DNA from 2 places in the Ensifer sp. LC384 genome. Region 1 is predicted to be linked to the other one. Evidence: riboswitches for the same ligand, from Rfam matches in the RefSeq annotation. Region 1 holds a riboswitch; the other holds the start of a gene.

Evidence for each region. Region 1 has a riboswitch for cobalamin ahead of cobU (bifunctional adenosylcobinamide kinase/adenosylcobinamide-phosphate guanylyltransferase). Riboswitches for the same ligand answer to the same signal wherever they lie in the genome.
Region 2: another riboswitch for cobalamin. It lies ahead of BC363_RS01870 (CbtB-domain containing protein); the one in region 1 lies ahead of cobU (bifunctional adenosylcobinamide kinase/adenosylcobinamide-phosphate guanylyltransferase).

What each region holds. Positions count from the first base shown of each region.
Region 1 covers NZ_MBST01000011.1:34,072-38,264, reverse strand. The annotation lists gene BC363_RS11360 (adenylate/guanylate cyclase domain-containing protein) at 1-983, opposite strand, end outside; cobalamin riboswitch at 1,278-1,733, shown strand; gene cobU (bifunctional adenosylcobinamide kinase/adenosylcobinamide-phosphate guanylyltransferase) at 1,871-2,395, shown strand; gene cobW (cobalamin biosynthesis protein CobW) at 2,399-3,463, shown strand; gene cobN (cobaltochelatase subunit CobN) at 3,534-4,193, shown strand, end outside.
Region 2 covers NZ_MBST01000001.1:389,882-394,074, reverse strand. The annotation lists gene BC363_RS01880 ((2Fe-2S)-binding protein) at 1-175, shown strand, start outside; gene BC363_RS01875 (CbtA family protein) at 372-1,169, opposite strand; gene BC363_RS01870 (CbtB-domain containing protein) at 1,394-1,570, opposite strand; cobalamin riboswitch at 1,613-1,882, opposite strand; gene BC363_RS01865 (TetR/AcrR family transcriptional regulator) at 1,881-2,573, opposite strand; gene BC363_RS01860 (NAD(P)H-binding protein) at 2,677-3,507, shown strand; gene BC363_RS01855 (anthrone oxygenase family protein) at 3,504-3,983, shown strand; gene BC363_RS01850 (SDR family oxidoreductase) at 4,029-4,193, opposite strand, start outside.

The sequences.
Region 1 (4,193 bases):
TCGAACTTTCCGGCCCAAACGTGTCCTCCGCTGAGTGAGTCGATGAGCTGGGCATTGATGCGGAGTTGTTCTCCGGCGCGCTGCACACTGCCTTCGAGGACATATCTGACACCGAGTTCCTCGGACACCTGCCTGGGCGTCACCGCCTTACCCTTGTAGGTGAAGGTCGAGTTGCGCGCGATGACAAACAAACCGGACACCTGGGCCAGCTCGGTAACGAGGCCGTCGGTCATGCCGTCGGCGAAATATTCCTGCTTGGGATCATCGCTCACATTAGCAAACGGGAGCACTGCGATCGACGGCTTATCCGGCGGGCTCAGGTCCGAGCGTTGGCTCGAGGCTGCTTCCATGGCCGGCTCCCACGACCGCCACCAAGCCACACCGCCAGCGACGCCGAGCACCACAGCAAGCGTTACGAGCGTTGCCCAGCGTCTTATGCGGCGTCCCGTGACGGTTGCACCGCTGGGGCGAGCTTCGCCCAGCCAGAGGCGGTAGGTCCGCACCGGCTTTTCGATATGCTTCAGGCGCTGTTCGCCGAGAAAGACGAAGCCGACGTCCAGGTGCTTCTCAACTTGGTCGTAAGCGGTGCCGGAGATGACTATTCCGCCGGGTTCGGCCAGGCTCTGCAGCCGCTCGGCGATGATGACGCCATCGCCTTGGATGTCGTCGCCCTCAACGATAACGTCGCCGAGATTGATGCCGATACGGAATTCCAGCCGGCGCTCATCGACGCCGCGGCTCTCGGACTTCGCCCGCTGCACCTCCACCGCACAGCGGACCGCCTCGACGACACTGTGGAACTCGACCAGCAAGCCGTCGCCCATGGTCTTGATCAACCGCCCGCGATGCGCGGCAATCCTTTGTTCGAACAGTTCGTGCAGATCGGCCTGAAAGCGCGCGCAAGTGCCCTCCTCGTCGGCTTGGCTGAGTAGCCCATAGCCGGAAACGTCGGCAATCATCACGGCAGCAAGCCTGCGTTCCATTTGCCTTCCGGATAAACGAAGTCGCTTTGTCGATTACTTTGTCGAAATATCTTGTATTGCTAAAATATACTTCATTTGCTGCGGAATATCCTCCGTTTCCTGAGATCGAGTTCGTATCGCGGGAAACCTCTCCGCGCCCGCACAACTTTCGCGACCGCATTCGGAGCCAGGGTGTCTTTGCGCCCCGGCCTTGATTGGTGGCATGTGCGACTGAATGCTGGCGAATTGTCGCGTGCCGCATCTCGATGGGTGGCGTGTCGCACGCGTCGATTGACTTTGGTGCGCCCGCTTCCTAATCATCGGATGTTGGATGGTTTCCCCGGATCGTGGCGATGCGGGGGAATAATTGGGAATGTGACGGATGGACCCAAATCGGGCATCCTTATCGCAGCCGACCCCGCGACTGTAGAACGGTCAGGGTTCGCCATCGGGCTGAAGGCCGGCTTCCGTTCGATTGCATGGGGCAATCGCAGGTGGTTTGGAAATCAGTCGGAAAAGCCACTGGCGTGGCTTCGTGATCAGCCGGGTTGGACGCCTCTTCTTCTACGAATCGTCCGCCTTTCACGAAACCGCCCACAGCGCCGCGCGTCGGAGACGACGCGCAAAGGTTCGCTGTGGCACCGGAAAGCGCCGGGAAGGTGAGGCGGGCCGTTCGGGCCCAGGCATCGGTGTTCGCGTCATAACGGGGCACGATGCAGTGGACCCGTGACGCCGTGAGCCAGGAGACCTGCCGTCCGACAGGGGCATTCCGCCCGAAGGGAAGCCCGCTTCCCACGCCATCACGGAGGTTGTCTTGGCTCATAGATCGTTTCCCGAACGCGCCTTAGGCGCGGTGAAATCCTGTTGCCGCACGAATTCGCTACCAAGCACATGAGGCCGCAACGCACATGAGCAATTCCAGTGCCGGGCCGGTTCTCGTCCTCGGCGGCGCCCGTTCCGGCAAATCCAGCTTTTCCGAAAGGCTCGTCGAAGCCTCGGGGCTAAACATGCACTATGTCGCGACCGGCCGTGCCTGGGACGACGAGATGCGCGAGCGCATCGACCATCACCGGGCAAGGCGCGGCGATGGCTGGACGACGCATGAGGAGCCGCTCGATCTCGTTTCGCTGCTGACACGCATCGATGACGGAAACCGCGTGGTTCTCGTCGACTGCCTGACGCTGTGGGTTACCAACCTGATGATGGAAGGACGCGACATGGCGGCGGAGTTCGCCGCCCTGGCCGCCTTTCTGCCTGAGGCGCGGGCGCGCCTGATCCTTGTTTCCAACGAAGTCGGCCTCGGCATCGTGCCCGAGAACCGCATGGCCCGCGACTTCCGCGACCATGCCGGCCGGCTTCACCAGATCGTTGCGGAGAAATCTGCGGAAGTTTACTTTGTCGCGGCCGGTTTGCCGCTGAAAATGAAGGGTTGATCCATGACCACTGCGAGAGCCAACCAGGGCAAGATCCCGGCGACCGTCATCACCGGCTTCCTTGGCGCCGGCAAGACGACGATGATCCGCAACCTGCTGCAGAACGCTGACGGCAAGCGCATCGCGCTGATCATCAACGAGTTCGGCGATCTCGGCGTTGACGGCGACGTGCTGAAGGGCTGCGGCGCGGAGGCCTGCTCGGAGGACGACATCATCGAGCTCACCAATGGCTGCATCTGCTGCACGGTTGCCGATGATTTCATCCCGACCATGACCAAGCTGCTCGAGCGCGAAAAGCGTCCGGATCACATCATCATCGAAACCTCGGGTCTGGCGCTGCCGCAACCGCTGATCGCCGCCTTCAACTGGCCGGACATTCGCAGCGAAGTGACCGTCGATGGCGTCGTCACCGTGGTCGACAGCGCCGCAGTTGCCGCCGGGCGCTTTGCCGATGACCACGACAAGGTCGATGCGCTGCGCGTCGAGGACGACAATCTCGACCACGAAAGTCCGATCGAGGAACTGTTCGAGGACCAGCTGACCGCTGCCGATCTGATCGTGCTCAACAAGACCGATCTGATCGACGCATCCGGCCTCAAAGCCGTGCGCGACGAGGTGTCTTCGCGCACCAGCCGCAAGCCAACGATGATCGAGGCGAAGAACGGCGAAGTGGCCGTTGCCATCCTGCTCGGCCTCGGTGTCGGCACGGAAAGCGATATCGCCAACCGCAAGTCTCACCACGAGATGGAGCATGAGGCCGGCGAGGAGCATGACCACGATGAGTTCGACAGCTTCGTCGTCGAGCTCGGCGCGATCGCCGATCCGGCAGCCTTCATCGATCGCCTCAAGGGCGTGATCGCCGAGCATGACGTGCTGCGCCTGAAGGGCTTTGCCGATGTGCCCGGCAAGCCGATGCGGCTCCTGATCCAGGCCGTTGGCGCGCGTATCGACCAGTATTACGACCGTGCCTGGGCGACCGGCGAAAAGCGCGGCACGCGCCTCGTCGTCATCGGCCTGCACGATATGGACGAAGCAGCGGTGCGCGCCGCCATCACCGCGCTCGCCTAACTCTTTGAAGCAACGCAATTCCAGGAAAGCGTTTCACACGTTTCCTGGAATTGCTTGAACGGACAGAACAATGCATCTGCTTCTCGCCCAGAAAGGAACGATCGCCGACGGCAACGAGGCGATCGACCTGGGGCAAACGCCGGCGGACATCCTTTTCCTGTCGGCCGCCGACACCGAGCTTTCGTCGATCGCAGCGGCCCATGGCCGGCGCGACGGAGATCGGGGCCTGCGCATCGCCAGCCTGATGAACCTGATGCATCCGATGTCGGTCGACACCTATGTCGAACGCACGGCAAGGCATGCGAAGCTCATCGTGGTCAGGCCGCTCGGTGGCGCCAGCTATTTCCGTTATGTGCTGGAAGCATTGCATGCCGCCGCCGTCACCCACCGTTTCCAGATCGCGGTGCTGCCCGGCGACGACAAGCCGGACCCTGGCCTCGAGCCGTTTTCGACCGTCGAGCCCGACGACCGGCAGCGCCTCTGGGCCTATTTCACCGAGGGCGGCGCCGACAATGCCGGGTTGTTCCTCGACTATGCCGAGGCGCTGATCTCGGGCGCAGAGAAGCCACAACCGGCAAAGCCGCTCCTAAAGGCCGGTATCTGGTGGCCGGGTGCGGGCGTCATCGGCGTCCGGGAATGGCTGGGGTGCGTTCAAGGGGGCGTGGTAGCGGAGGAGGGATTCGAACCCCCGACCGTCGCGATCTGCTTTTACCGTGCCCTCGTTCAGAGC
Region 2 (4,193 bases), on a different contig from region 1:
GATCGGCGAGAGTGCCGCCCATCGAGCGCTGTCGCGCATCTATCGCCTGCGCGGCGGCTGTTGTCTCTATTATCGAACCGAAGGCGGCAGCTTCTGCGACAGTTGCGTGCTGCTGGCGCCGGACGACCGCCGCGCGCGATTGCAAGCGCATCTGCTGGCATCGCAGCTCCGCTGAGGCGTTCAACGACAGAGCCCCTGACATCGATGATATCAGGGGCTCTGTTCTCGACGCTACTGCATAATTCCTTAAATCGGAATCGATTTAAGGACAAAATTATGCGCAACTCAAAGTGTTACAGCGACCTTTGCGCGTCTAAATAGACGCGCGGCGCTGTAGGTCCTGCCAACCTTTGGCCGGCAGGGCTTGTCTGTTACGCCTTGGCGAAACGATCGTTGATGAAGCCCGACACGACGCCGAGAACGATCCAGAAGGCAAGCGTGGTGGCAAGGGCCGCCACGGCGAATTCGGCGCCGAGCACGGCCGGCACATTGCTGGAGATGTCCGACGGTTGCGGCGCGCCATAGACATGCGGTGCCGCGACCAGCACGAGGCCGATGATCTTGGCGACGATCTCTTGCCGCAGCACCAGCAGATAGAGGCCGGCTGCCGACAGCAGCACGGTCGCACCCCACCAGACCTGACGGTCTCCTAGTTCGGCGGCCGGGAAGCCCGGCAGTTCCGGCGGCAGGCCGATTGCCGGCAGCATGTGTACGGCTAGCCAGCCGCAGGCGCCCCAGAGTGCGCCGTTCCTGAGCGTGATCGGGTAACCGATGACGAGGCTGACGCCGGCGAGCAGCAGCGCGAAGCCGGAGCCGGTCACCAGATTGGCGATCAGCGTGCCGGAGAAGCGGCTCATGCCGAACATGATGCCGCCTTCCTCGTGTTCGCCCTCATGGGCGTAGGCGGGCGTGATCGGCGACAATGCGTCGAGCAGCGCACCAAGCGGCGAAACCGCCTTCAGCGACGAATGCTGGTCGTGGCCGGCAGCTGCCGGCTCGGCCGTTCCCGGCTGTGCGGCGGCGGGCTGCTCACCGGCGGCCGGTGCCTCACCTTCGAATTCTTCCGCATGCAGGATCAGCGGCACGACGCGCAGTTCCTGGGCGCCGGTCATGAAGACACCGGCAATCAATCCAGCCACGATCGCGGCCAGAAGCGTTCTGACAATCATTTTCGATATCCCTCGATAGCGGCGCGCCATGCACTTGGCAGGCAGCGCCGTGTCCCCTTGGCAAATATGCGAACGGCTCTGCCCGGCAGACCTTCAATCTGCATCAGACGCAGATAAACGCGTCCGGCGCTGCGATTCCGATTGAAGGAATTATGCAGCAGCCGGAAGCGTTTTTGTCCGCAGCTATGTCGATGCGGAACGCATGTCGCGTCCCTGAACATCGCTTAGTGGCAGGGGAAGCCATAGGAGTGGCGGGTGTCGTGCGCGGTATCGTGCAGCACGGCCGAGTTCGCCAGGCCGGCGCCGAAGACGAGGAAGCCGCCGATGAGGAGCGCGATGATACCTGCGGTCAGACGATCGCTGAGGGAGAGCGGAATGCTCGAAACTGTAGATGTAGCCATGACAACCTCCGTGATGGCATCGGGATATTTCCCGGTTTGGGCCCTATGCCCGTATCGACTGGCAGGTTTCCTGGCTCAGGACGTCGGGTGAGATCACCCTGGATTTGCCTCGCCTTCCCAGATCAAGGGCCGCCCTCTCGCGGTCTCGTCTCCAGTGGCTTTTTCCGGATCGCTCCGGAACGGCGCATTCACGTCGCTCTACAGTCGCGGGGTCGGCCGTGATTTGAATGCCCAGCATGGGTCCATCCGTCACGTTCCCGTTTACTCCCGAAACGCGTTCGCGTTGCGAGAACCAATCGATCCATGATGATTAGGATCGCACCCCGGAGATGTCAATTGGACTTGCGCCGCGGCCCGGCCCATCCGCGACAAAATCCCGAAGGATCATGCGTTTATAGGCTTCGACGATCTGGTCGCCCTCTGCCCGGTCGACGGAGACCGCAAGCCGCATCGTGCAATCGCCCAGATGCATGATCAAAAAGGCAGCGCTGTCGATCGTTTCACGCGGCGTGTCGGGCGCAAACCGCGCCCAGACGTCAGCAAGCAGCCGGCCGCCGGCGCGGCTTTGCGAAAGGTCGATCTCGCGCAGCGCCTTGTCGGCCTGCATCGCCGACCAGATGTCGCGCATCACAGGCTCGGCCAGGAACATATCGTAATAGATGTCGAACAGCACAGAGAAGGCGTCACGAAGTTCTGCGATCGACGTCACCTTGGCAAGCTCGGCTTCGATGCACTCGCGGCAGACTGCATTGTAACGCTCGGCCAGCGTGCGCACGATCGCCGCCTTGTCGGGGAAGTACTGGTAGAGAGAGCCGATCGAAATTCCAGCCTTTTCAGCAACTTCGCTCATGCGCATGGCGTCGCTGCCCTTCTCCTGAATGATCGCCGTAGCGCAGGCAAGGATTTGCTCGACGCGCTCGCGGCTGCGTTTCTGGCTCGGCGTCCGGCGCAGCGCGGTCACGTCGTCAGCGGGAACCGCAGCTGGGCTTATCTCTAGAATCATGAGTGATGCTCACATTTTGACTTGACTCCTAAAATACGAGGATTTATCACATTTGCAAATGTGAGAGTTGCTCATATTTGTGAATTAACCTCAGGAGGAAGTGATGACTGACAAACTCACACTGGTTTTGGGCGGTACGGGCAAGACGGGGCGGCGGATCGCTGCCCGCCTTCAGGAGCGCGGTGTTGCCGTGCGCATCGGCGCCCGTTCGGCGTCGCCTTCCTTCGACTGGACGGATGAGGCGACCTGGGCGCCCGTGCTCGAAAATGTCGAGCGCATCTACGTCTGCTATCAGCCGGATCTGGCGGTGCCGGGCGCCGTCGACGTCATTCGCAAATTCTCGAGCCTTGCCGTCCGCTCGGGCATCAAGCGGCTGGTGCTTCTGTCGGGGCGCGGTGAGGACGAGGCGGAAGCAGCTGAGCGCGAGTTGCAGGCCTCCGGCGCCGACTGGACGATCATCCGGGCAAGCTGGTTCTTCGAGAATTTCAGCGAGGATTTTTTGGCCGATGCCGTTTGCAGCGGTTCCGTCTTCCTGCCGCCGGATGAGATCACCGAGCCTTTCATCGGCAGCGACGACATTGCCGATGTCGCGGTTGCAGCACTTCTGGACGACGGGCATATCGGCAAGATCTATGAACTGACCGGCCCGCGACTGATGACCTTTGCCCAGGCTGTGGCCGAGATCGCCGCGGCTGCCAACCGCCGGATCGCTTACCAGTCCGTGCCGGTTGCCGACTTCACCGCGCAGTTGCGGGCCGATGGTTTGCCTGATGACTATGTCGAACTCATCCGCTATCTCTTCACATCGGTGCTCGACGGACGCAATTCGCAACTGACGTCCGATGTCGAGCGCGTGCTTGGGCGTAAACCGCGCGACTTCGCCGACTACGCCCGGGAGACCGCTGCAACAGGTGTCTGGAGTATTGCCGCATGATCCCGCTGATCCCCGCTCTGGCGTTTGCCGCCGCGATCGGCTCCGGCCTGATGGCCGGGCTGTTCTTCATCTTCTCGGTCTGCATCATGCAGGCGTTGTCGCGGCTTCCGGCGGAGCAGGGGATCGCGGCGATGAACGCCATCAACGTGGTGATCCAGAATCCGCTGTTCCTCAGCGCCTTCATGGGTACGGCGCTTCTGGGGCTGGTCCTGGCAGTTGCTGCTTTTGTTTGGGGAGGCGAGGGCAGCCTACTGCTGGCAGCGGGCGGCATCGTTTACGTCGTCGGCGTGTTGATCGTCACCATCGTCTTCAACGTACCGATGAACGATGCGCTGGCGGCGGCCACGCCCGGGCAGGCGGCGACCGAAATCTGGCAGCAGCGCTACCTGACCGACTGGGTCTGGTGGAACCATGTGCGCACGATTTCCTCGATCGGTGCGCTGGCCCTCTTCATTCTGGGCTTTGCACGCAGCTGAAGACCGCGCGCCGGCGGACTTTTTGAGATCCGCCGGCTGTCTCCATCAGTCGACCAGCGAACCGCAGGTCAGATTGGCAATCGCCCCTGTCATGGCGCCAGCTCGGTCCGAGGCGACGAAGGCGGCATAGTCGGCGATCTCGTCGAGCCTCGGGAAGCGCCCAAGCAACGTGCCGGTCTTCGCCCGCCCGTCGAGCATCTCCTCAACGGT